DNA from 2 places in the Streptomyces sp. NPDC001890 genome. Region 2 is predicted to be linked to the other one. Evidence: riboswitches for the same ligand, from Rfam matches in the RefSeq annotation. Region 2 holds a riboswitch; the other holds the start of a gene.

Region 1 (11,736 bases), on a different contig from region 2:
TGCAGATGGGTGCCGTCGTCGATCAGCTCGACGGTGATCCGCTCGTCCTCCAGCAGCGCCGCGATCGGGCCGGGCTCGCGGTGGGCGAGCGGCGGCATCGCGTTGAAGAGGTGCGTGGCGACGGTGGCGCCCGCGTCGATCGCCTCGACGGTCTGCTCGTACGTCGCGTCGGTGTGCCCGATCGCGGCGATGACGCCGTGCTCGGCGAGCAGCCGCACCGAGTCGATGCCGCCCGGCAGTTCGGTGGCGAGCGTGAACATCTTCGCGGTGCCGCGTGCCGCGTCCATCAGCTTGCGGACCTCGGCCGGGTCCGGGTCGCGCAGCAGCTTCTCGCTGTGCGCGCCCTTGCGGCACGGCGAGATGAACGGTCCCTCGAAGTGGATGCCGGCCAGGTCGCCCTGCTCCACCAGCTCGGACAGGACGCCGGCCCGATGGGCGAGGAAGTCCATCTCGCCGGTGACCGTGGAGGCGACCAGCGTGGTGGTGCCGTGCTCGCGGTGGGTCCGGATGCCGGTGAGGACCTCGTCGACGGTGCCGGAGGTGAAGGACGCGCCGCCACCGCCGTGGTTGTGCATGTCGACGAAGCCGGGGACCACCCAGTGGCCGCTGAGGTCGAGGGTCCGGGCGTCCTCGGCCGCGCTGCCCGCGATCCGGGTGCCTTCGACGATCACCCGGCCGTTCTCGACCGTCCCGGTGGGAAGCACCACCCGGGCGCCTGCGAGAACTGTGCTGTCTGCGCGTGTGGCCATCAGGCGGATACCTCCGTGGAGAGAAGATCCCAGGCGAGCAGCCCTGCGCCCAGGCATCCGGCGGTGTCCCCGAGGGCCGCCGGGACGATGTGGGGCAGCTTCTGGAACGTGACGCGTTCCTCGACGGCCGCACGGAGTGGTGTGAACAAGGTTTCCCCGGCCTCGGCGAGACCGCCACCGATGATGAGTGTGCTCGGGTCGAGCAGCGTCAGCGCGGTGACCAGCCCGGCGGCGAGCGCGTCCACCGCGTTCCGCCAGACCTCCAGCGCCGCCGGGTCGCCGGACTCGACGGCCTTCGCGCAGTCCGCCGCGTCCGCCTCGGGGTCGCCGGACGCGGCGGCCCAGGCACGGCTGACGGCGGAGGCGGAGGCCAGGGTCTCCAGGCAGCCGCGCTGTCCGCAGCTGCAGTCCGGCCCGTCCGGCCGGACCACGATGTGCCCGATCTCGCCCGCGTACCCGTGCGCGCCCGCCTCGATCGTGCCCGCGATGCCGATGGCCCCGGCGATGCCGGTGCCCAGCGGTACGAAGAGGAAGCGATCGGCGCCCTTGCCCGCGCCGATCCGGCCCTCGGCGAGTCCGCCGGTGCGTACGTCGTGGCCGAGTGCGACGGGGACGCCGCCGAGCCGCTTGCCGAGCAGCTGCCGCATGGGCACGTCGCGCCAGCCCAGGTTCGCGGCGTAGAGCGCGATCCCGTTCTCGGCGTCGACGATGCCGGGCACGGCGACACCGGCCGCGACCGCGCTCTCGCCGAGGTGCTCCTCGCCGTACGCCCGCAGATCGGCGGCGAAGGTGAGGATCGACTCCACGACTGCTTCGGCGCCGCGCTCTCTGCCGGTGGCCCGCCGCGCCTCGTGCAGCAGGGTGCCGTCGGCCCCGACCAGTGCGGCCTTCATTCCGGTGCCGCCCACATCGAGGGCGATGACGTGTTTCACGGGAAACAGTTTCGCCCGAGGAAGGAAAAAGGTCTAGTCCACTATCCCGGTTTGTTGCGGATCAATACAAAATCGCATCCATGATCGAGCGGTCCGGGACCCGGCCCGTCCCGGACCGCTCCGGACGTGCTTCAGAAGGAAGGGATCACGCTGCGCGAGAGGTTGCGCGGCCGGTCCGGGTCGTACCCCTTCGACTCCGCGTCCACCGCCGCGGCGGCCACCGTCTTCACTCCGGCCGGAAGGGAACCCGACGCCTCCAGGCCGGTCGTCGGCCATGTCCCCGGTTCCCGGGCCCGGTTCGACCGGGTGCCGCCCCGGGTGCGTTGCGAAAGCGAGACCGCTTTGGTGTAGACCATCGGCAACGGCCTGGGGGAGGATCGCACCTCGCCCGGAGCGCCCCACGACGGCGTGGCCGGCACGGACGACGCCATGGACGAGGACGGACTGTGCAGCTGCGCCACCGGGTACTGATCGCGGCAGTGACCGCGCTGGGCATGACAGTGACGTTGTCGGGTTGCGGCAGCGTCGGCGGCGACTCGGGGGACGTCACCCTCAGACTTGTCGCGGCCGACTACGGCACCGGTCCGGCCAACAGCTCGGAGAAGTACTGGAACAGGCTGGTCAAGGGCTTCGAGGCCACTCACCCCGGCATCAAGGTCGATGTCACCGTCCTTTCGTGGAAGAAGGTCGACCGCGAGGTCGCCGCGATGGTGAAGAAGGGGCAGGCCCCCGACATCGCCCAGATCGGCGCGTACGCCGACTACGCCAAGGCCGACAAGCTCTACCGGGCCGACCAGATGCTCTCCATCCGCACCCAGGCCAACTTCCTGCCGCCCCTCACCGAGGCGGGCAGCGTGGACCGCACCCAGTACGGGCTGCCGTTCGTCGCCAGCACCCGGCTGCTCTTCTACAACAAGCAGCTCTTCGCGCAGGCGGGCCTCGACGCCCCGAAGACCTGGGCCGACATGCGCGACGACGCGACGGTGCTCAAGCAGCGCGGGGTGGCCTACCCGTACGCGTTGCCGCTCGGCCCGGAGGAGCCGCAGGCCGAGACCGCGATGTGGCTGCTCGGCGGGGGCGGCGGCTTCACCGACGACAGCGGCTCGTACGCGATCGACTCGGCCCAGAACATCCGGACGTTCGACTGGCTGAAATCGAACCTGGTCGATCAGGGCCTCGTCGGCCCCGTCGCCCCCGGGAAGCTCGACCGCCAGAAGGCGTTCGACGCGTTCACCGACGGCAAGGTCGGGATGCTGAACGGCCATCCCACGCTGTTGCGGGAGGCCGAGCGGAAGGGCGTCTCCGTCGGCATGGTGCCGCTGCCCGGCATCGACGGCCCGAGCAAGGGCTCGCTGGGCGTGGCCGACTGGATCATGGGCTTCAAGCAGAACGGCCACCGGGTGCCGCTGGGCAAGTTCTTCGACTACATGTTCAGCGACAAGAACGTCATCGACTTCGCCGACGAGTACGACCTGCTGCCGGTCACCGACAGCGCCTCCGCGGCCATGGAGACCGACGCCAGGTTCAAGCCGCTGTGGAAGTTCCTGGCCGCCCTGCCGGACTCGCAGTTCTACCCGTTCGGCAAGACGTCCTGGGCCCGGTCCAGCGAGTCGATCAAGGAGAACATCGGCAAGGCGGTCGCGCCGGGTGGCAGCCCCGCCGGCGTGCTGAGGAAGATCGCGCGCGACTCGGCGGCGGCGGAGCGCGCGGAGTAGCGGGTGGCGGCCCTCCGGACGGGCGATATGTTGGCTGATATGACCGCCCCCACGCATGGCCCCGACGACCCGGCCGGCCTCTCCGACCGGGACCGTGCCGTGCTCGCCGTGGAACGGCAGTCGTGGTCCGGCCCCGGGGCGAAGGAGCGGGCGATCCGCGAACAGCTGGGCATCTCGCCCACCCGCTACTACCAACTCCTGAACGCCCTGCTGGACGACCGCCGCGCACTGGAGGAGGACCCGGTCACGGTGAACCGCCTGCGCCGGGTGAGGGACGCGAAACGCGAACGGCGCTGAGGCCGGAGTACAGGGCGGGGCGGCGCCGGCACCGGCGTCCGCTCAGCAGGAGACGGTGATCAGGACGGGCTCCGCGGTGCCGGTGGCACGGAGCGCCTCGACGAAGACCTCCGTGGTCCAGGCCGCCGCGTCCAAGGACCACACCGGTACCCGGCAGCGGAAGGCCAGGGCCCGGCGCATCCCCTCGGTCTGCACCTTCCCGGTCGGCGACCGGGACAGCCCCGGGAGGTTCACGGCGGTGCTCTCCGGCTCGACGGTCATCCGGCCGTAGGCGCACGCCAGCGCCTCTTCGCGAACGCGCCCGCCCCGGCCCGGCAGCCCCGCAGCGCGGCCCGACACGGTCACGGTGATGTCCCTGGCCGCGCCCGGATCGGCCAGCTCGTACCAGTGCGCGGCGTACAGCAGAGCCGCAGCGGGATCCGGCGCCAGATGCACCGGTGTCACGGTGTGCACTCCGGTGACCCGGACATCGCCCACCTGCCGCAGCACATCGCCGAGGACCGTCGCCACCGGCAGCACGGGCAGTCGCTGCCGGTTCAGGCAGGAGGACACGTCCACCTGGAGCCAGCCGATCTCCCGGACGCGCCCGTCCTGCGTCCAGTCCTCCCCCGCGTCGTTGTGCCCCCACCGGCTTCCGCCGAGCTCCATGCCGGCGCCCAGCAGGGTGCTGCTCCACCCGTAGGCCTCGGCCCGGTTCACCGCCAGGCCGAAGACGTCGATGTCTTCGGCTTCCGAGGCGTCCTCGGCCACGTCGGAACCGGAATCCGACGCGTCCTCGACCACGTCGGAACCGGAATCCGACGCGTCCTCGGGCGGGCCGGACGCCGAAGCGCCCTCGGGCGGTGTGAGCCAGGGGTGCCGGGTGAGGACTCCGTGCACGCCCATGAGCAGGGTCGCGTCCGGCACCGCCTCACCCATTGCCTCTCCCTGTACACCCGCGCCGCAGTCGGAGGTCATCGTGGCAGTGACGGCCTTCTCCGGGGAGTCGGCCTCGCCGATGACGTCCACGTCTCACCCGTCACGCCGCAGGAGGGCCGGCGCCGGGCCCGCCGCTATAGGCTCGCCCCATGGGCAGCAACCCGGAAGCACCCGCACCCGAACCCGCACCCACACAAACACCCGCACCCCCACTCCCGACCCCCACCACCACCCCCGGCCAAGAGGCCCTCGCCGCGATCCTCGCGCGTCCCGACCGCGCCGTCATCGCGCTCGATTTCGACGGCACCCTCGCCGACATCGTCCCGGACCCGGAACAGGCCCGCGCCCACCCCGGCGCCGTCGAGGCCCTCGCCGCGCTCGCCCCGAAAGTGGCCTCCGTCGCCGTGATCACCGGCCGCCCGGCCGGCGTCGCGGTCCGCCACGGCGGCTTCGCCGGGGTCCCGGGCCTCGATCACCTCGTCGTCCTCGGCCACTACGGCGCCGAACGCTGGGACGCCGTGTCCGGCACCGTCCACGCCCCCGCCCCGCACCCCGGCATCGCCTCGGTCCGCGCCGAACTGCCCGGCGTGCTCGACCGGTCCGGCTCATGGCACGGCACCTGGATAGAGGAGAAGGGCCGGGCGATCGCCGTCCACACCCGCCGGGCCGCCGACCCGCAGGCCGCGTTCGAGGCGCTGGTCCGCCCGCTCGGCGAACTCGCCGCCCGGCACGGACTGATCGTCGAGCCGGGCCGGCTGGTCCTGGAGCTGCGCCCGCCGGGCATGGACAAGGGCGTGGCACTCGCGCAGTACGTACGGGAGACGGACGCCGAGTCGGTGCTGTACGCGGGCGACGACCTCGGCGACCTCGCCGCGTACTCGGCGGTGGAGAAGCTCCGCGCCGAGGGCCCCGACGGCATCCCCGGTCTGCTGGTGTGCAGCGGCAGCGCGGAGGTGCCCGAACTGGCCGAGCGGGCCGATCTGCTGCTGGCCGGACCGGGCGACGTCGTCGCCTTCCTGACGGCACTGGCCCAGCGGCTCTGACAGCGGGCCGGATCCGACCGGACCCGGCCCGCTGTCAACCCCGCTCTCAGCCCCGCCGCAACGCGTCCAGCTGGTCCAGGAACCACTGCTGCGGCGGCAGCGCGACCGCCGCCGCGGCCAGGCGTTCCGTGCGCGCGGCCCGTTCGTCCTCCGCCATCGTCAGCGCCTCGTGCAGCGCCGCCGCCGTGGCGGAGACGTCGTACGGATTCACCACCACCGCGTCGCTGCCCAGCTCCTCGTACGCCCCCGCCTCCCGCGACAGCACCAGCGCGCAGCCGTGGTCGGAGACGACCGGGATCTCCTTGGCGACCAGGTTCATACCGTCACGGATCGGGTTGACGAGCGCCACGTCGGCCAGCCGGTACGCGGCGAGCGAGCGGGCGAAGTCGTCCTTGACGTGCAGCACCACCGGCGTCCAGCCCGCCGTGCCGTACACGGCGTTGATCTCGTCGGCGACCCGCCGCACCTCGGCCGTGTAGTCCCGGTACACCGCGAGGTCCTGCCGCGAGGGGTAGGCGAAGGCGACATGGACGACGCGCTCGCGCCACTCGGGCCGCTCGTCCAGGAGCGCCCGGTACGCGAGCAGGCCGCGCACGATGTTCTTGGACAGTTCCGTTCGGTCCACCCGTACGATCGTCCTCCGGCCGGGGCCGGTCTGCTCGCGCAGTGCCGCCATCCGCTCGTCCACATCCGCCTCGTGGGCCCGGCGGCGCAGGAAGTCCCCGTCCGCGCCGAGCCCGTGCACCCCGATCCTGGTGTGCCCGGTGCCGCCCAGGATCTGGGTGCAGCAGCCGATGAACGCGTCCGCCCAGCGCCGTGTCAGGAACGCCGCCCGGTCCGCGCCCAGGATGCCGTGCAGCAACTGCTCGGCGATGTCGTCGGGGAGCAGCCGGAAGTAGTCGACGGGCGCCCACGGGGTGTGCGAGAAGTGGCCGATCCGCAGGTCGGGGCGGAGCTCGCGGAGCATGCCCGGCACCAGCGCCAGGTGGTAGTCCTGCACCAGCACCGCCGCGCCCTGCCCCGCCTCCTCGGCGAGCGCCTCGGCGAAGGCCCGGTTATAGGTCTCGAAGGACGCCCACTGCCGCCGGAACTCCGCGTCGAAGACCGGCTCCAGCGGCGTCTGGTACAGCATGTGGTGGACGAACCAGAGCACCGAGTTCGCGATCCCGTTGTACGCGTCGGCGTGCACCCGCGCGTCGATGTCGAGCATCCGTACGCCCTGCTCGGCGACCCCGCGCCGGACCGCCTCCCGGTCCCCGTCACCGAGCGCGGCGCACACCCACAGCTTGTCGTCCACGGCGCTCAGCCCGGAGACGAGACCGCCGCCGCCCCGTTTCGCGTCGAGCGATCCGTCCGCGCCCAGGGTGTACGAGACCGGGCCGCGGTTGGACGCGACGAGGACCTGGGCATCGGACCGGACGCCGGACCGTGCAGCGGACCGGGCAGCGGGCTGGGCATCGTGCTCGGAGACCATGTTGCGGAATCTAGCCCGATCACGAACCGCCCAAACGTGCGAAGTCAGACCACATCCGGCCACGTGGCCAGACCGCGTGGCCGGAGCACGCCGGACCACGTGACCGGACCACATCACGCCGCGCGGCGCGAAACGTACTCCTCGATCTCGCACATCGGGGGCCGCTCCTCGGTGTCCACGGCATGGGTGCGCGGCACGAAGCCGTTCTCGCCGCGTTCGAACTGGGTGAGCGCCGGGCGGGTCAGGTGGCCGCGGGAGAGCCGCAGCTGCGCGGTCCGGTAGATCGCCGCGGCCATCCGGCCGAGCGCCTGCCCGTCCTGGTGCCGGTGCTTGCGCACCCCCACGTCGACCTGGGCCAGCGCGTCCAGCCCCACCGTGTGCAGCGCGTCGACCAGCAGGCCCAGTTCCACGCCGTAGCCGACGGGGAAGGGCAGCCGTTCGAGCAGCGAGCGGCGTACGGCGTATTCACCGCCCAGCGGCTGCACGAAACCGGCCAGTTGCGGCCAGTGCAGATTGAGCAGCGGGCGGGCCACGAGTTCGGTCACCCGGCCGCCCTGCCCCGCCGTGTCACCGAACGGGCGGTCGTACATCGCCTTCACGAACTGCACGTCCGGGTCGGTCAGCAGCGGGCCGACGATGCCGGAGACGAAGTCCGCCGAGAAATCCTTCAGGTCGGCGTCGATGAAGCAGACGATGTCGCCACCGGTCACCAGGAGCGACCGCCACAGCACCTCGCCCTTGCCGGGCACGGCCGGTATCCGGGGGAGTATCGCGTCGCGGTGCACCACCCGGGCACCGGCTTCCCGGGCCACCTCCGCGGTGGCGTCGGTGGAACCGGAATCGATCACCACGAGCTCGTCGACCAGCCGGACCTTCTCCATCAGCTCGCGCCGGATCGTCGCGACGATCTCGCCGACCGTCGCCTCCTCGTTCAGCGCCGGCAGTACGACACTGACGCTCCCGCGGCTTGATTCCCCGGCCCTGGCCCTGGCGGCCAGCAGGCTGTCCAGCGGGCGGTCGGCGGCCGACCAGGAACGCCTGGCCAGCCAGCATTCGACCTCTTCCAGCACGGTCGATACTCCCTGTATGTGATCCATCTCGCGGTTCGGACGACTATCTCAAGAGTCCGGTGCTTCGGTTACAGTCTTGAACAACGCGGACGACCATCGCATGCCGGGGTCCGTCCGCCGATAAATGCCCGGATCGAAGATCCGGTGCCACAGCGCTCATCCAGAGGGACTGAGGGAACGGCCCGTTGAAGTCCCGGCAACCCCCCCACCGACCGTGAGGTCCGGTGAGGAAGGTGCCAATTCCGTCTCGTGGCGAAACGCGCCGCGAGGAAGATGAGGAGAAAGGGCCTCGCCACCATGGCTGCGCAGACCGTTGCAGTAAGCACCGATTCCTCCGTCGACGCCGAAGCCGCGGAATCCACCGGCACCCGCACCGTCGACCTCGGTCCCGCCTCGGGCCTTTCCTGCCGCGAGTGCGGCGAGCGTTTCGAACTCGGCCCCATTTTCGCCTGCGCGTCCTGTTTCGGGCCGCTCGAAGTCGCGTACGACCTGCCGAGCGGCTCTCCCGAGGAGCTGAAGAAGCGCATCGAGGCCGGCCCGGCCAACATCTGGCGCTACGCGCCGCTGCTGCCGGTCCCCGCCGATGTCGCCGAGAAGCCGAACCTGAACCCCGGCTGGACCAAGCTCGTCCAGGCCGACAACCTCGCCCGTGAGCTCGGCGTCGAGCAGGGCAAGCTGTTCGTCAAGGACGACTCCGGCAACCCCACGCACTCCTTCAAGGACCGCGTCGTCGCCCAGGCCATCGAGGCCGCCCGCGCCTTCGGCTTCACCACCCTTTCCTGCTCCTCCACGGGCAACCTCGCCGGTGCCGTCGGCGCCGCCGCCGCCCGGGCCGGCTTCCGCTCCTGCGTGTTCATCCCGCACGACCTGGAGCAGGGCAAGGTCGTCATGGCCGCGGTGTACGGCGGTGAACTGGTCGGCATCGAGGGCAATTACGACGACGTCAACCGCTTCTGCTCCGAGCTCATCGGCGACCCGCTCGGCGAGGGCTGGGGCTTCGTCAACGTCAACCTGCGTCCGTACTACGGCGAGGGCTCCAAGACCCTGGCGTACGAGATCTGCGAGCAGCTGGGCTGGCAGCTCCCGGACCAGCTGGTCATCCCGATCGCGTCCGGCTCGCAGTTCACGAAGATCGACAAGGGTCTCCAGGAGCTGATCAAGCTCGGCCTGGTCGAGGACAAGCCGTACAAGCTCTTCGGCGCCCAGGCCGAGGGCTGCTCGCCGGTCTCGGTCGCGTACAAGGGCGGCCACGACGTCGTCCGGCCGCAGAAGCCGAACACGATCGCCAAGTCCCTCGCCATCGGCAACCCGGCCGACGGCCCGTACGTCCTGGACATCGCCCGCCGCACCGGCGGTGCCGTGGAGGACGTGAACGACGATCAGGTCGTCGACGCGATCAAGCTGCTGGCGCGCACCGAGGGCATCTTCGCGGAGACGGCGGGCGGTGTGACGGTCGGCGTGACGAAGAAGCTCATCGAGGCCGGTCTGATCGACCCGTCGCTGACCACCGTCGTACTCAACACGGGTGACGGCCTCAAGACCCTCGACGCGGTGGCCGAAACCTCTCAGGCGACCGCGACGATCCGTCCCAGCCTGGACGCGTTCCGAGCCGCCGGCCTCGCCACCAGCTGACCACCCGAGACTTCAGGAAGGGCACCCATCATGAGCGTCAAGGTCCGCATCCCCACCATCCTCCGTACCTACACGGGCGGCCAGGCCGAGGTCCCGGCCGAGGGCTCGACCCTCTCCCAGGTCATCGAGTCCCTGGAGCAGAACCACCCGGGCATCGCCGCCCGCGTCCTGGACGACCAGGGCAAGCTGCGCCGCTTCGTGAACGTGTACGTCAACGACGACGACGTGCGCTTCGAAGGCGGTCTGGAGACGGCCACGCCGGACGGCGCCGGTATCTCGATCATCCCGGCCGTGGCCGGCGGCTGCTGACGCCCCGTCCGACCCCACCGCGTTATCGAATTGCCCCCTCCGCTTCAATCGCGGAGGGGGCAATTCTGCATGGTTGAGCGCGGTAGAGTGTGGGAAGTCCCCCCAGCTGCCCGTGCCGCCCGCATATGAGAATGCGCCCGGTCGCGACAAGATGCAGCCAAAGTGTGCGATGTGCTTGCGGCATAAGTCGCCTTTGTCTGGCCCGACTTGCCCAGGAATCTCATGAATTTCCCATATTCGGGCGTTCGGTGCGGCCGAGAATTCTCGTCCGATTGACCTGTTGCAGAGGGCAGTTGGGCAGATACATTCAGCCGCGGTCGACGCGTTCCGGCGCACACACCCTCTCCTGTCGGAGGGTGAGTTCTGACCCGGGTCCGCGAAGTGCGGTCCTGCGCAAGGGCCAGTAATAGGGGAGTTAGGCATGGCTCAGGGCACCGTCAAGTGGTTCAACGCGGAGAAGGGGTACGGCTTCATCGCGGTCGACGGTGGTGCGGATGTTTTCGTCCACTACAGCGCGATCCAGATGGACGGGTACCGCACCCTCGAAGAGGGTCAGCGAGTTGAATTCGAGATCTCGCAGGGCCAGAAGGGGCCGCAGGCAGACATGGTCAAGCTCGCCGTCGGCTGAGTTCGAACGGTCGGCCAACGACACCATCCACGCACTGCACTCACGCGCTGAGGGCCCGTACCCCGGGGGTACGGGCCCTCGGTGCGTCCGCGACCGCCCCGCGCGCGCCGATGCACGCCGGTGCGCCCCGGTGCGTCCTGACGGTGCATGCCGCTGCCGGCCTGTGCCGCCAGAGGTTTTCCACAGCCCTTCACCCCCCTCCGTGCCCCTCCGAGGTTGTCCACATCCCGAGGGGGACGCTTGCACTCACGGGGGTCGAGTGCTAATCATTGCGTTAGCACTCTCCAGGTGAGAGTGACAGAACTTGGACCGGGCCGGTGAGGCCCGCAGGCCGATGGGGCAAGGAACCACCGGTCACGCAGGCCGTCCGTCGCGGGCGCCACTCGGTCCGGAGAAATCCACCCCTGTCCGGGAGGACCACTTCACATGGCCAAGATCATCGCGTTCGACGAGGAGGCCCGGCGCGGTCTCGAGCGCGGCATGAACCAGCTCGCCGACGCCGTCAAGGTCACCCTTGGCCCCAAGGGTCGCAACGTCGTCCTTGAGAAGAAGTGGGGCGCCCCCACGATCACCAACGATGGTGTTTCCATCGCCAAGGAGATCGAGCTGGAGGACCCGTACGAGAAGATCGGTGCGGAGCTGGTCAAGGAGGTCGCCAAGAAGACGGACGACGTCGCCGGCGACGGTACGACCACCGCCACCGTTCTCGCCCAGGCTCTCGTCCGCGAGGGCCTGCGCAACGTCGCCGCGGGTGCCAACCCGATGGCCCTCAAGCGGGGTATCGAGAAGGCCGTCGAGGCCGTCTCCGCCGCCCTCCTGGAGCAGGCCAAGGACGTGGAGACCAAGGAGCAGATCGCTTCGACGGCCTCCATCTCCGCCGCCGACACCCAGATCGGCGAGCTCATCGCCGAGGCCATGGACAAGGTCGGCAAGGAAGGCGTCATCACCGTCGAGGAGTCCCAGACCTTC
Region 2 (11,736 bases):
GCGGACCGACGACCGGGAGCCGCGCAGCAGGCAGACAGTAGTCGCACGATCACGGAGCGACGAACGGCCGCGCCGCGAGGAAGGGTGCCGGAAACGACGGCGCCCCGCCGGTGACCTGTGGTCTCCGGCGGGGCGGACGGTCCGTGCGGGCGCGGGAATTCGCCCGTTCGGGCGTCGTCAGCCGACGCGCACGCCGAACTGGAAGCTGCCGATCGTGTCCATCGACTCGTACCGGACGAACGTGCCCGGGTACGGGGCGTGCAGGACGGTGTTGTTGCCCGCGTAGAGGCCCACGTGCGCGGTGTTGTTGAAGAAGACCAGGTCGCCGGGCTTCAGCGCGCTGCGTCCGATGTGGACACCGTCGTTGACCTGGGTGTAAGTGACCCGGGAGATCTGGACGTTGGCCTGGGCGTAGGCCCACTGGGTCAGCCCGGAGCAGTCGAAGGAGCCGGGGCCGGTGCCGCCGCGGCCGTACGGCTTGCCCACCTGGGTCTTGGCGGCGTTCAGGGCGGCGGCGCCCCAGGCGGAGGCGGGGACCTCGTTGCCCAGTTCGACCCGGTCGCCCGCGGAACGGCTGGCGCGCTGCTGGTCCTCGCGCATCTTCGCGCGCTCGGCGGCGGTCATCGAGTTGAGCAGCTGCTGCGCCTTGGCCAGCTTGGTCTGGAGGTCCTTCTTCTTCTCACCGAGCGTCTTGCGCACGTCCGCGAGGTCACCGAGCTTGTCCTGGGCCTCCTTGCGCTGCTGCGCGAGGACCCGCTGCTTCTCCTGGATCTTGCCCAGGGCCTCGGTCTGCTTGGCCGTCAACTGGTCGAGGGCCGAGGCCTGGTCGAGGAAGCTGTCCGGGTTGGACGAGAGGAAGAGCTGCACCGACGGGTCGATGCCACCGGAGCGGTACTGCGCCGCCGCGAGCGAACCGAGGCCATTGCGCAGGTTGTTGAGCTCCTGCTGACCGCGGGCCACCTTGTCCTGCAGTGCGCTGACTTCCTTCTCCAGCTTCTGCTGCTTCTCCTTGGCGCCGTAGTACTTCTCGTTGGCGTCACCGGCGTCGTGGCTGAGCTTCTCGACCTCTTCCCGGACTTCGCCCTTGGAGGGCTTCGGGTCGGCGTGGGCCGCCTGGGAGGTCAGGGCCACGGCCGCGGCGGCGGTCGCGGTGAGCACGGTCACACGGGCGCGGCTCGGCTGCTTGGGACGACGGTGGGACGCCACGGAGGCGAGCTCCTTCTTCCTCGAGCCGCCTACCGGGCTGTGGGGGACCTGAATCCCCGGCTCCGTGCATGTCACGGACTCGGCGGTGCCCTCGCCGTCACCCCGGATGGGTGATCAACCGTGCGAAGGTTCGAAGGCTGACCCTAGTGACCAACTTGTGATCAGTTCAAATCCTCACCCGAAAAATCTCGTCACGGAGCGCACTTCTTTACCCACGACGCACGGGGTGTAGTGAGGAATTGACGGTCCGTTCCCCGATTTCCACCGAGACCAGGCAAGTGCCGCTAGACGCGCGAAAGGCGCTTCAGGAGCAAGACGGACGCAACGGGCCTGGCACCCGCCTTCGCCACTCCGTCGGCGACTTCACGGTCGGTGGAGACCACCACGACCGGCCTGCCCGGAGGTTCGGCGCGCGCCAGCTGACGGATGAGCTCGTCGGCGGTCACCCCGGGCTTGCTGAAGAGCACCCTGACCCCGCGCGGCGGCGCCAGCAGCACCGGGGCCGCCAGCTCGGCACCGTCGAAGACACAGGTCATCTCCGCGCCGGTCTGCGCGGCAAGCACCGAGAGCCCGCCCAGCAGCCGCAACCGCTGCTTCTCCAGCGGCAGCTGCGGATAGCCGGTCTTGGTGACGTTGTAGCCGTCGACGATCAGATGCGCCTGCGGCAACGCGAGCAGCTGGTCGAGCAGGGCCGGATCGGTCTCCGAAAGGGCCCTGGCGGCGATGTCCTTGGGCGACAGCCGGCCCGGCTCGACCGCGTCCACGCTGTCCGCGGGGCGCATCGAGGAGGGCGGCAGGGCCAGTTCACGGCGGAGTCCGCTCGCCGCGTCGAGCACCGTGTCGAGCAGCAGCCGCAGCCGCATGTCCTCGACCGAGCGACCCTCCCTGGCGGCCCGGCGGCCCGCCTCCACGGACGCCTCGGCCTCACCGAGCCGCGCCTTGAGCCGCCGGCTCTCGCTCTCGGCCGCCGAGACCTGGGCGGCCGCCTCGGACCGTACGGCCTCGATCTCGGTCCGGCTGCGGCGCAGCGCGGCCTCTCCGCGCTTGACCTCGTTGACGGCGCTGCGCAGCTTGCGCTGGAGGGATTCGGCCTCCTTGCGGGCCGCGTCCAGCTCGGCGCGCAGCCGTTCCGTCTCGCTCTTCGTCTGGGAGCGGGCCTCGACGAGCTCCTCGCGCAGCCGCCCCAGTTCGCGCCGGCTCTCCTCGTCGGCGCGCTCGGCGTCCGCGCGCTGGGCCTCCTCGCCCGCGGCCGCGACCAGCTTGACCCAGCCCGCCGGGCGCAGCACATAGGCCGCCGCGGCCACGTCGACCGGGTCGGCGGCGGCGGGCGGCACCCCCGCCTCCAGGGCGGCGGCCAGCTCCGGCTGCCCCTCCCTGAGCCGGTCGCCGATCCGCTGCCGGAACAGCGCGTCGCCCTCCAGGGCGGCCGCCATCGCGTTCCCGGCGAACTTGGCCCGCCGGGTCGGGGTGAAACGGGCGTACTGCCGCAGCTGGGCCGGGAGTTCGGTGACCGTCAGGCCGCCGAACGCGTCCGAGACGAGCGCGACGACCCGCCGCCGTACGCCTTCGGGCAGCGGGCGGTCGAGCGCCTCGACGGCGCCGTCGGCCGCCTCGGCCGACTCGGCGCCGCTAGCGGGCTGCTCCACCATCCGTCACCCCAAATGTCTGTGGGCGCGGCTCCGTCAGGAGTCGGCACCCGGCCTGTCCACCAGTTCGATCTGATCCACCGCGTTGCACCAACGGCAGCGCACCGACTCGATGGTCTCACTGACCACCTCGCGTTCCTCGACGCTGGACTCACCGGCCAGGTCGAGATGGACATATTCGACGACCTTCGAGGAGCGCGTCACGTCGAAGCGCGTGAGATTTCCGCAGAGCGTGCAGCGCCAGCGAGTCCCGTCGGTCATCTGGGGAACCGTCGTCATCGTTGCGTCCTCTTTCGTCGAGTCTCTTGCTGCCTTGCTTCAAGGATCTCGCGGTGCGCCGTCGAACTGCGGATGTCCTGCCGTAACCCTACGGCCTCGCCCTGTCCCCCCGACACGGCGAGGCGGTCTGTCCCGTTCCCTCCGCTTGCGTCATGCTCTGTTCATGATCGATCGGCGAGCTGTGACCGGCAGGCTGACCGGTGGGCTGCTACGGACGGTCACCTCGGGCGGGCCGGTGGTGACCCATGCCCTGATCGCTGCCTGCGTCCTGGTCTTCGTGATCAGCCCGCTGTCCGGCTTCAACCCGGTCCCCGGCACCGCCGACGCCCTGCTCGCCGCCCAGGCCGGGTACTTCGAACGCTGGGGCGTGATCCCCAGCGAGCTGTGGGACGGCTCCGCGCACGCCCTGCTCACCCCGCTCACCGCCCTCTTCGTGCACGGCAGCTGGCTGCATCTGCTCGGCAACGTACTCTTCCTGTACGTGTTCGGGGCGATGACCGAGGAGCGCATGGGCCGGCTCGGGTTCACCTTCTTCTACGTGATCTCCGGCTACCTGGCCCTGGTCGCCTACGCGGCCGCGCACGCCACGTCCGACCAGACGCTGGTGGGCGCCTCGGGGGCGATCTCGGCGGTGCTCGGGGCGTTCCTGTACCTGTTCCCCCGGGCCCGGGTCACCAGCCTGTTCCCGTTCCTCTTCTTCCTGCCGCTGCGCTTCCCCGCCTGGATCGTGCTGGTCTTCTGGTTCGCCCTCCAGTGGCTGGCCGTCCAGGGCGCGGGCAGCGGGGGGCCGGGGGTGGCCTATCTGGCCCATGTGGTGGGCTTCGCCCTCGGCTTCCTCTACGCCTGGGGGCGTTACCGGCGTACGGATAGAGTGAAGGGACCAGCCACGGCCACCGAGGGAGAAAGCCAGCCGTGATCACCGCGATCGTGCTCATCAAAACCAGCGTGGACCGGATTCCCGAGATCGCCGAGGCCATCGCCGCGCTGGACAGTGTCAGCGAGGTCTTCTCGGTCACCGGTACGTACGACCTGATCGCCATGGTCCGGGTGCCCAAGCACGACGATCTCGCCGATGTCATCCCCGGCCGGATCAGCAAGATCCCCGGCGTCGAGGCCACCGACACCCATGTGGCGTTCCGTACCTACTCGCAGCACGACCTGGAGGCCGCCTTCGCCATCGGCCTCGACGCGTAGGCACCCCTTCAGCACACCTCGGCGGGGGACGGGCACACGGCCCGGCCCCCGCCGAAGGTCTGTTCAGAGCTGCGCCGCACCCCGGTCCGGGACGCAGCGGCCGTCCTCGGTGCGGTACTTCCACTGGGCGCCCTTGCGCACGAGCTCCTTGACCGCGCGGACGAACCGCTCGATGTGCTCGTCGGGGGTACCGGCGCCGAAGCTCACCCGGATCGCGTTGAGCGAGCGTTCACCCGGCTCGGCCTCCGGCGCACCGCACTCGCCGACCTCCTGCGGGTCGCTGCCCAGCAGGGTGCGGACCAGCGGGTGGGCGCAGAACAGTCCGTCGCGGACGCCGATGCCGTACTCGGCGGAGAGCGCGGCGGCGAAGTGCGAGCTGTTCCAGCCCTCCACCACGAAGGAGATGACGCCGACCCGCGGGGCGTCGTCGCCGAACAGCGAGAGCACCTTGACCTCGGGGACCTCGGCGAGGCCGGCACGGACCGCGTCGACGAGGTGCTGCTCCCGGGCGACCAGGTTGTCGAAGCCCGCCTCGGTGAGCGCCTTGCAGGCGGAGGCGATGGAGTACACGCCGATGACGTTGGGGGAACCGGCCTCGTGGCGGGCGGCGGTGGAGTGCCACTCGACGTCCACCCCGCCGTCGGTGCGACGGGCGACCTTGCGCGAGGCGCCGCCGCCCGCGAGGTAGGGCTCGGCCTGCTGCAGCCAGTCGGCCCGGCCGGCGAGGACGCCCGAGCCGAAGGGCGCGTACAGCTTGTGCCCGGAGAAGGCGACCCAGTCCACGTCCAGCTCGGCGATGTCGACGGGGTGGTGCGGGGCGAGCTGGGCGGCGTCCAGCACGATCCGGGCGCCGTGCGCGTGGGCGGCGGCGGCCAGCTCCTTCACCGGCCACAGCTCGCCGGTGACGTTGGAGGCGCCGGTGACACAGACCAGCGCGGGGCCGTAGGGCTCACGGTCGGCGAGCGCCCGCTCCAGCGTCTCGACCGCCTGGGCCGGGGTGCGCGGGGCGTTCAGGTACGTCACCCGGGCGTCGCGCCACGGCAGCAGCGAGGCGTGGTGCTCGGTCTCGTAGACGAAGACCTGGCAGTCGGCCGGGACGACCGCGGCCAGCAGGTTCAGCGAGTCGGTGGTCGAGCGGGTGAAGATCACCTGGTCACCGGCGCGGCAGCCGAGGAACTCCGCGACGGTCGCGCGGCTGTTCTCGAAGAGGTCCGTGGAGAGCTGCGAGAGGTATCCGGCCCCGCGGTGGACGCTGCCGTAGTACGGGGCGTACGCGGCGACGTCGTCCCAGACCCGCTGGAGCGCGGGGGCGCTGGCGGCGTAGTCGAGCGCGGCGTAGGTGACCTCGCCACCCGTGACCAGCGGAACCGTCACATCCTTGCCCAGAACCGGCAGAGGGGCACAAAGCGACTGGTCGGCGGCAGCGGTGAAGACAGACATGGCGAACTCCCGTAAGAGGCAGGCGAATCGCATGCGCCGGCGGATACGCGGCAGCGCAGCGGAAGAGGTGAAGAAGGGGGTGCGGAGGAGGGCCGACGGCCCTATCGCATTCGCATGCTCACAAGAGGCTCCCTAGGGACCAGGACCCCGGGGGTTGGCATTCACAGATGCCGAGGGGCCCGCGCTTGCCGCAGACCTCGCTGCCTACGGCCTGGTCTTCACCCGGGGCACCCCGCCACGGACGGAGGGTTGCCGGACAGCGGGCCGGGGCCGTAGTCGCTGTCACTCATGACCTGACCAGCATCCTGCCATACGTACGAAGACGCGCAAGGCGCAGTCCAGGATCCGGACTGCGCCTCGCACCACATCTGCGCCTGTTTCAGGCGTTGCTGGCCGCCACCCAGCGCTCCAGCGCACGCGCCGCCGCCCCGGAGTCGATGGACTCGGCGGCCTTCGCGATCCCGGCCGCGAGCTGCTCGTCCAGCGTGCCGTCCGTCGGGTCGAGAGCCGTCAGCGCCGCCGCCGAGTTGAGCAGCACGGCATCCCGCGCGGGCCCCCGCTCACCGGACAGCACCCGCCGGGCCACATCGGCGTTGTACGAGGCGTCCGCACCGCGCAGGGCCTCGACGGGCACCAGTTCCAGACCGACGTCGCGCGGGTCGAAGACCTCCTCGCGCACCGATCCGTCCCGGACCACCCAGACCCGCGAGGTCGCGGTCGTGGTCAGCTCGTCCAGGCCGTCGTCACCGCGGAAGACCAGCGCCGAATTGCCGCGCTCGGCAAGGACACCGGCGACGATGGGCGCCATCTTCAGATCGGCGACACCGACGGCCTGGGAGCGCACCCGGGCGGGGTTGGTGAGCGGTCCGAGGATGTTGAACGTGGTCGGCGTGCCGAGTTCCTTGCGGGCCCTGGCGACGTACCGCAGGGCGGGGTGGAACTTCACCGCGAAGCAGAAGGTGATGCCCGCCTCCTCCGCGACCTCGACGACCCGCTGCGCGGAGAGGTCCAGGTTGACGCCGAGCTTCTCCAGCACGTCGGAGGAACCGCTCGCCGAGGAGGAGGCGCGGTTGCCGTGCTTGACGACCTTGGCGCCGGTGCCGGCGATGACGACCGCCGACATGGTGGAGATGTTGACCGTCTTGGCGAGGTCGCCGCCGGTGCCGACGATGTCGACCGTACGGCCGGGCACATGGATGGTGTTGGCGTGCTCGTACATCGTCCGGACCAGGCCGGAGACCTCGTCGATGGTCTCGCCCTTGGCACGCAGGGCCACCGCGAATCCGGCGATCTGCACATCGCTCGCCTCGCCGCTCATGATGCGGTCCATCGCCCACGCGGTGTCGTCGGCGGTGAGGTCCTCGCCACGCAGCAGGGGGTTCAGCACGCCGGGCCAGGTACGGTCCGCCACGCTGTCGCCGCCGATCGGGGTCACAACGTTCATGGTCCGCTCCTGGGGTCCACAGCCGGTAAAAGGGATCACCTCCACCCTATCGAGCGCCGGGGGCAGCAAAGAGCCCCGTCCATCGAATGGACGGGGCTCTCGCTGTGGCGATCAGTTCAGGCGATCAGTGGTGACCGTGGCCGCTGGTGATCTCCTTGTACTCCTCGGCGGTGGGCTTGGCGATCTGGTTGTTCTCGCCGTAGTAGCCCTTGCTGAGCCGGGCCCGCAGCTTCTGCAGCGCCGACACCTTGCGCTCGACACCGTTCTCGTCGACCGTCGGGCCGATCTCGACCGGCTTGTACTGCTCGTGCGCGGTGAGCGTGTGCAGCTGCTCGGGGCCGAGCGGCTCGTGGATCTCGACGAACTCGCCGTGCGGCAGGCGCTTGATGATGCCGGACTCGCGTCCGTGCAGCACCTTCTCCTTGTCGCGGCGCTGGAGGCCGAGGCAGATCCGCCGGGTGGCGATGAACGCGAGGACCGGGCCGACGAAGATGAAGATCCGGACGAACCAGGAGATGGCGTTCAGCGACAGGTGGAAGTGCGTGGCCCACAGGTCGTTGCCACCGCCGATGAAGACGATGACGTACTCGGTGATCCAGGCGACACCGAAGGCCGTCCGGGTCGGGGCGTTGCGCGGGCGGTCCAGGATGTGGTGCTCGCGCTTGTCCCCGGTGACCCAGGACTCGACGAACGGGTAGACCGCGATGATCGCGAGTACCAGTCCGAAGGCCATCAGCGGGATGAACACACCCAGGACGAGCGTGTGACCCCAGAGGTTGATCTCCCAGCCGGGCATCACTCGGATCAGACCCTCGGCGAAGCCCATGTACCAGTCGGGCTGGGCGCCGGTGGACACCTGGTCCGGGCGGTACGGGCCGATGTTCCAGATCGGGTTGATCGTGGCGATCGCCGCGATGATGGCGATGATGCCGAAGACCAGGAAGAAGAAGCCACCGGCCTTCGCCATGTACACCGGCAGCAGCGGCATGCCGACGACGTTCTTGTTGGTGCGGCCGGGACCCGCGAACTGCGTGTGCTTGTGGTAGAAGACCAGGATCAGGTGCGCCACCAGCAGACCGAGCATGATGCCCGGCAGCAGCAGGATGTGGATCGAGTAGAACCGGGCGACGAAGTCGTGACCGGGGAACTCTCCGCCGAACAGGAACATCGAGATGTACGTGCCGACGATCGGCGTCGACAGGATCGCGCCCTGGGTGAAGCGGACACCCGTACCGGACAGCAGGTCGTCCGGGAGCGAGTAGCCGGTGAAACCGGTGAACATACCCAGCACGAACAGCAGGAAGCCGAACAGCCAGTTGATCTCACGCGGCTTGCGGAACGCACCCGTGAAGAAGACGCGCATCATGTGCACGAACATGCCGGCCAGGAAGATCAGCGCGGCCCAGTGGTGGATCTGGCGAACCAGCAGACCACCGCGGACGTCGAAGCTGATGTCCAGCGTCGAGGCGTAGGCCTGCGACATCCGGATGCCCTGCATCGGCTCGTACGAGCCGTGGTACACGACCTCGCCCATGCTCGGTTCGAAGAACAGCGTCAGATACACACCCGTGAGGATGATGATGATGAAGCTGTAGAGGGCGATCTCACCGAGCATGAAGGACCAGTGGTCCGGGAAGATCTTGCGCATGTTGGCCTTGGCCAGGGAGTAGATCCCGAGCCGGCCGTCCGCCCAGTCGGCCACCCGCTCACCGGCGGGCGCCTTGCGCTGTGTGTCGGTCGCAGTACTCATCCGCGCTCCCAGAATGCAGGACCGACGGGCTCGTCGAAGTCACCGAGCGCCTCGAGGTTGCCCTCGCTGTTCACACCGATCCGCAGCTGCGGAAGGGCGTGACCGGCCGGACCGAAGATGACGCGGGCGCCGTCGGAGAGGTCGAAGGTGGACTGGTGGCACGGGCAGAGCACGTGGTGCGTCTGCTGCTCGTACAGGCTGATCGGGCAGCCGACGTGGGTGCAGATCTTGGAGAAGGCCACGATTCCCTCGTGGGCCCACTCGCGCTCGCGCTTGTCCTTGATGTTCTCCGGCTGGATACGGACGATCATCAGCGCGGCCTTGGCGATCTGGTTCTGGAAGTCGTGCGCGCTCTCCTCCAGGCCCTCGGGCATGGCGAAGGTCAGCGAACCGACGGCGACGTCCTCGGGACGCAGCGGCTCCATCGTGTTCATGTTGATGAGCTGCTTGCCCCTGGCCCACAGGGTGGTGCGGAGCTTCTTCTCCGGCAGCGGACCGAGGTCGCGCAGCAGCACCACGCCGGAGAGCGGCACCAGGGCCAGCGCGCCGAACATGGTGTTGCGGATCAGCTTGCGCCGTCCGAACGCGGACTCCTCGGCACCCGCCGCGAAGTCCGCCATGACCTTCGCCTTGACCTCGGGCTCGGCCTCGATGGCGTGCCGGTCGTCGGCGACCTCCACGTCGGACATCAGCGTGCGCGCCCAGTGGACGGCGCCCGCGCCGATCGTGAAGAGTGCCACGCCCAGGGTCAGCCCCAGGGAGAAGTTGAGCGCGCTCACATGGCCGAAGGGCCAGATGTACACGATCTTGTCGACCGGGAAGATGACGTACGAGGCGATGAAGCCGATCGTCGCCAGCATGGACAGCGTGAACATGAACGCGACGGCGCGCTCGGAGCGCTTCGCGGCCCGTTCGTCGATGTCCTGGATGCGCGGCTTGTGGGCCGGCAGCCCCGGGTCGGCGAACGGGTCGTCCGCGACCTTCACCGCGTCGTGCGCGGTGCCCTGCTCAGCGGGCAGGTTCTCGTCTGGAATCTCTTGGCTACTCATGACTTCTTGGCCTTAGCGGTGTGGGCCGCGACCCAAATGGCAACTGCGATCAGTGCGCCGAGCCCGAAGATCCAGGCGAACAGTCCCTCGCTGACCGGCCCGAGGCCGCCCAGCTTCAGCCCACCCGGGTTCTCCGACTGAGCGCTGTTCACGGTCTGGACGTACGCGATGATGTCCCGCTTCTGCTGCTCGGGCATCGTCGTGTCCGGGAAGGACGGCATGCTCTGCGGGCCGGTCTGCATGGCCTCGTAGAGGTGCTTCGGGTCCACGTCTTCAAGGCTGGGCGCGTACTTGCCGTTCGACAGCGCGCCGCCCTCACCGGTGAAGTTGTGGCACTGCGCGCAGTTGGTACGGAACAGATCGCCACCCTTGGCGATGTCCGCACCCGCAGGGTCGACCTGCTTCTTGGTCGGAACGACCGGACCGGCGCCCAGCGACGCGACGTACGCCGCGAGCTGGTCGATCTGCGCCTGGTTGTAGATGACCTTCTTCTTCGGCACCTGGGCGCCGGGCTGCTGCGCCGGCATACGGCCCGTGCCGACCTGGAAGTCAACGGCGGCGGAGCCCACGCCGACCAGGCTCGGCCCGTCGGTGGTGCCCTGACCGCCGGTTCCGTGGCAGCTGGCGCAACCGACGGCGTACAGCTTCTTGCCCTCGTCGATGGCGAGGGACTGGGCGGTTTCGTCGGCCTGCGCCTTACTCGCGGGCGCAAACGCGGCGTACAGCCCCCCAGTGGCCGCCAGCGCGAGGAGGAGTACGACGACCGCCGCCAACGGATGGCGTCGTCGTGCGGAGAGCTTTTTCACGGATTACCCCGGTGTCAGGATCTTCTGCGTCGATGCTGGATGTGGTTCGGTTTCGAACCCGGTTACTTGATCATGTAGATCGTGGCGAAGAGGCCGATCCATACGACATCGACGAAGTGCCAGTAATAGGACACGACGATGGCGGAGGTCGCCTGTTCGTGGGTGAACCTCTTGGCCGCGTATGTCCTGCCCAGAACGAGCAGGAAGGCGATGAGACCGCCTGTCACATGCAGACCGTGGAAGCCGGTGGTCAGGTAGAACACCGAGCCGTACGGGTCGGAGGACAGCGAGAGGCCGTCCTCCTTCACCAGCTCGGTGTACTCGAAGACCTGGCCTCCGATGAAGATCGCACCCATCACGAAAGTGATCACGAACCACGCACGGAGCTTCTTCACATCGCCCCGCTCCGCGGCGAAGACGCCGAGCTGGCAGGTGAGTGAGGAGAGCACCAGGATCGTGGTGTTCGTCGCCGAGAACGGGAAGTTCAGGGCCGAAGCCATTTCCTTCCAGTGCTCCGGTCCGGTCACCGATCGCAGGGTGAAGTACATCGCGAAGAGGGCCGCGAAGAACATCAGCTCGGAACTCAACCAGATGATGGTTCCGACGCTGGTGAGGTTCGGTCGATTGACCGACGGGTGCGCGTGCCCGGTTTCTACTGTCGTTGCTGTCGCCACGACCGACATTATGTCGGTCGCTTATCCCGCCCTCACCCCGGGGGGTGCCGTTCGGTGTGTCAGCCGGGTGTGTCCTCCCCGAACGGCCCATGGAACAGCGGTCCGAAGCGGTGCTGACAGGCCGTCGGGCGGAGTACGATCCGCGCATCGGTTCATGCCCGGAAAGCCCCGAAGACACAGATGTCACGGAGGAACAATGCAGCCGACCGCCACGGTCCTGGTCTACAGCGACGACGCCAACACCCGTG

What was found. Region 2 has a riboswitch for S-adenosylmethionine ahead of ACFYY1_RS04155 (aminotransferase class V-fold PLP-dependent enzyme). Riboswitches for the same ligand answer to the same signal wherever they lie in the genome.
Region 1: linked by a shared signal. The riboswitch ahead of thrC (threonine synthase) and the one ahead of ACFYY1_RS04155 (aminotransferase class V-fold PLP-dependent enzyme) in region 2 are both predicted to bind S-adenosylmethionine.

Annotation. Positions count from the first base shown of each region.
Region 1 covers NZ_JBIATE010000007.1:129,072-140,807, reverse strand. The annotation lists gene nagA (N-acetylglucosamine-6-phosphate deacetylase) at 1-749, opposite strand, end outside; gene ACFYY1_RS20135 (ROK family protein) at 749-1,681, opposite strand; gene ACFYY1_RS20130 (hypothetical protein) at 1,813-2,037, opposite strand; gene ACFYY1_RS20125 (extracellular solute-binding protein) at 2,176-3,396, shown strand; gene ACFYY1_RS20120 (DUF3263 domain-containing protein) at 3,436-3,693, shown strand; gene ACFYY1_RS20115 (hypothetical protein) at 3,736-4,701, opposite strand; gene otsB (trehalose-phosphatase) at 4,761-5,654, shown strand; gene ACFYY1_RS20105 (trehalose-6-phosphate synthase) at 5,701-7,128, opposite strand; gene ACFYY1_RS20100 (glucosyl-3-phosphoglycerate synthase) at 7,242-8,198, opposite strand; SAM riboswitch class I at 8,352-8,478, shown strand; gene thrC (threonine synthase) at 8,496-9,830, shown strand; gene ACFYY1_RS20090 (MoaD/ThiS family protein) at 9,861-10,139, shown strand; gene ACFYY1_RS20085 (cold-shock protein) at 10,561-10,767, shown strand; gene groL (chaperonin GroEL) at 11,194-11,736, shown strand, end outside.
Region 2 covers NZ_JBIATE010000001.1:944,827-956,562, reverse strand. The annotation lists gene ACFYY1_RS04180 (NlpC/P60 family protein) at 178-1,206, opposite strand; gene ACFYY1_RS04175 (NYN domain-containing protein) at 1,491-2,852, opposite strand; gene ACFYY1_RS04170 (hypothetical protein) at 2,889-3,131, opposite strand; gene ACFYY1_RS04165 (rhomboid family intramembrane serine protease) at 3,295-4,047, shown strand; gene ACFYY1_RS04160 (Lrp/AsnC family transcriptional regulator) at 4,044-4,325, shown strand; gene ACFYY1_RS04155 (aminotransferase class V-fold PLP-dependent enzyme) at 4,389-5,765, opposite strand; SAM riboswitch class IV at 5,942-6,059, opposite strand; gene trpD (anthranilate phosphoribosyltransferase) at 6,145-7,209, opposite strand; gene ACFYY1_RS04145 (cytochrome bc complex cytochrome b subunit) at 7,334-8,959, opposite strand; gene ACFYY1_RS04140 (Rieske 2Fe-2S domain-containing protein) at 8,956-10,008, opposite strand; gene ACFYY1_RS04135 (c-type cytochrome) at 10,005-10,814, opposite strand; gene ACFYY1_RS04130 (heme-copper oxidase subunit III) at 10,877-11,497, opposite strand; gene ACFYY1_RS04125 (hypothetical protein) at 11,685-11,736, shown strand, end outside.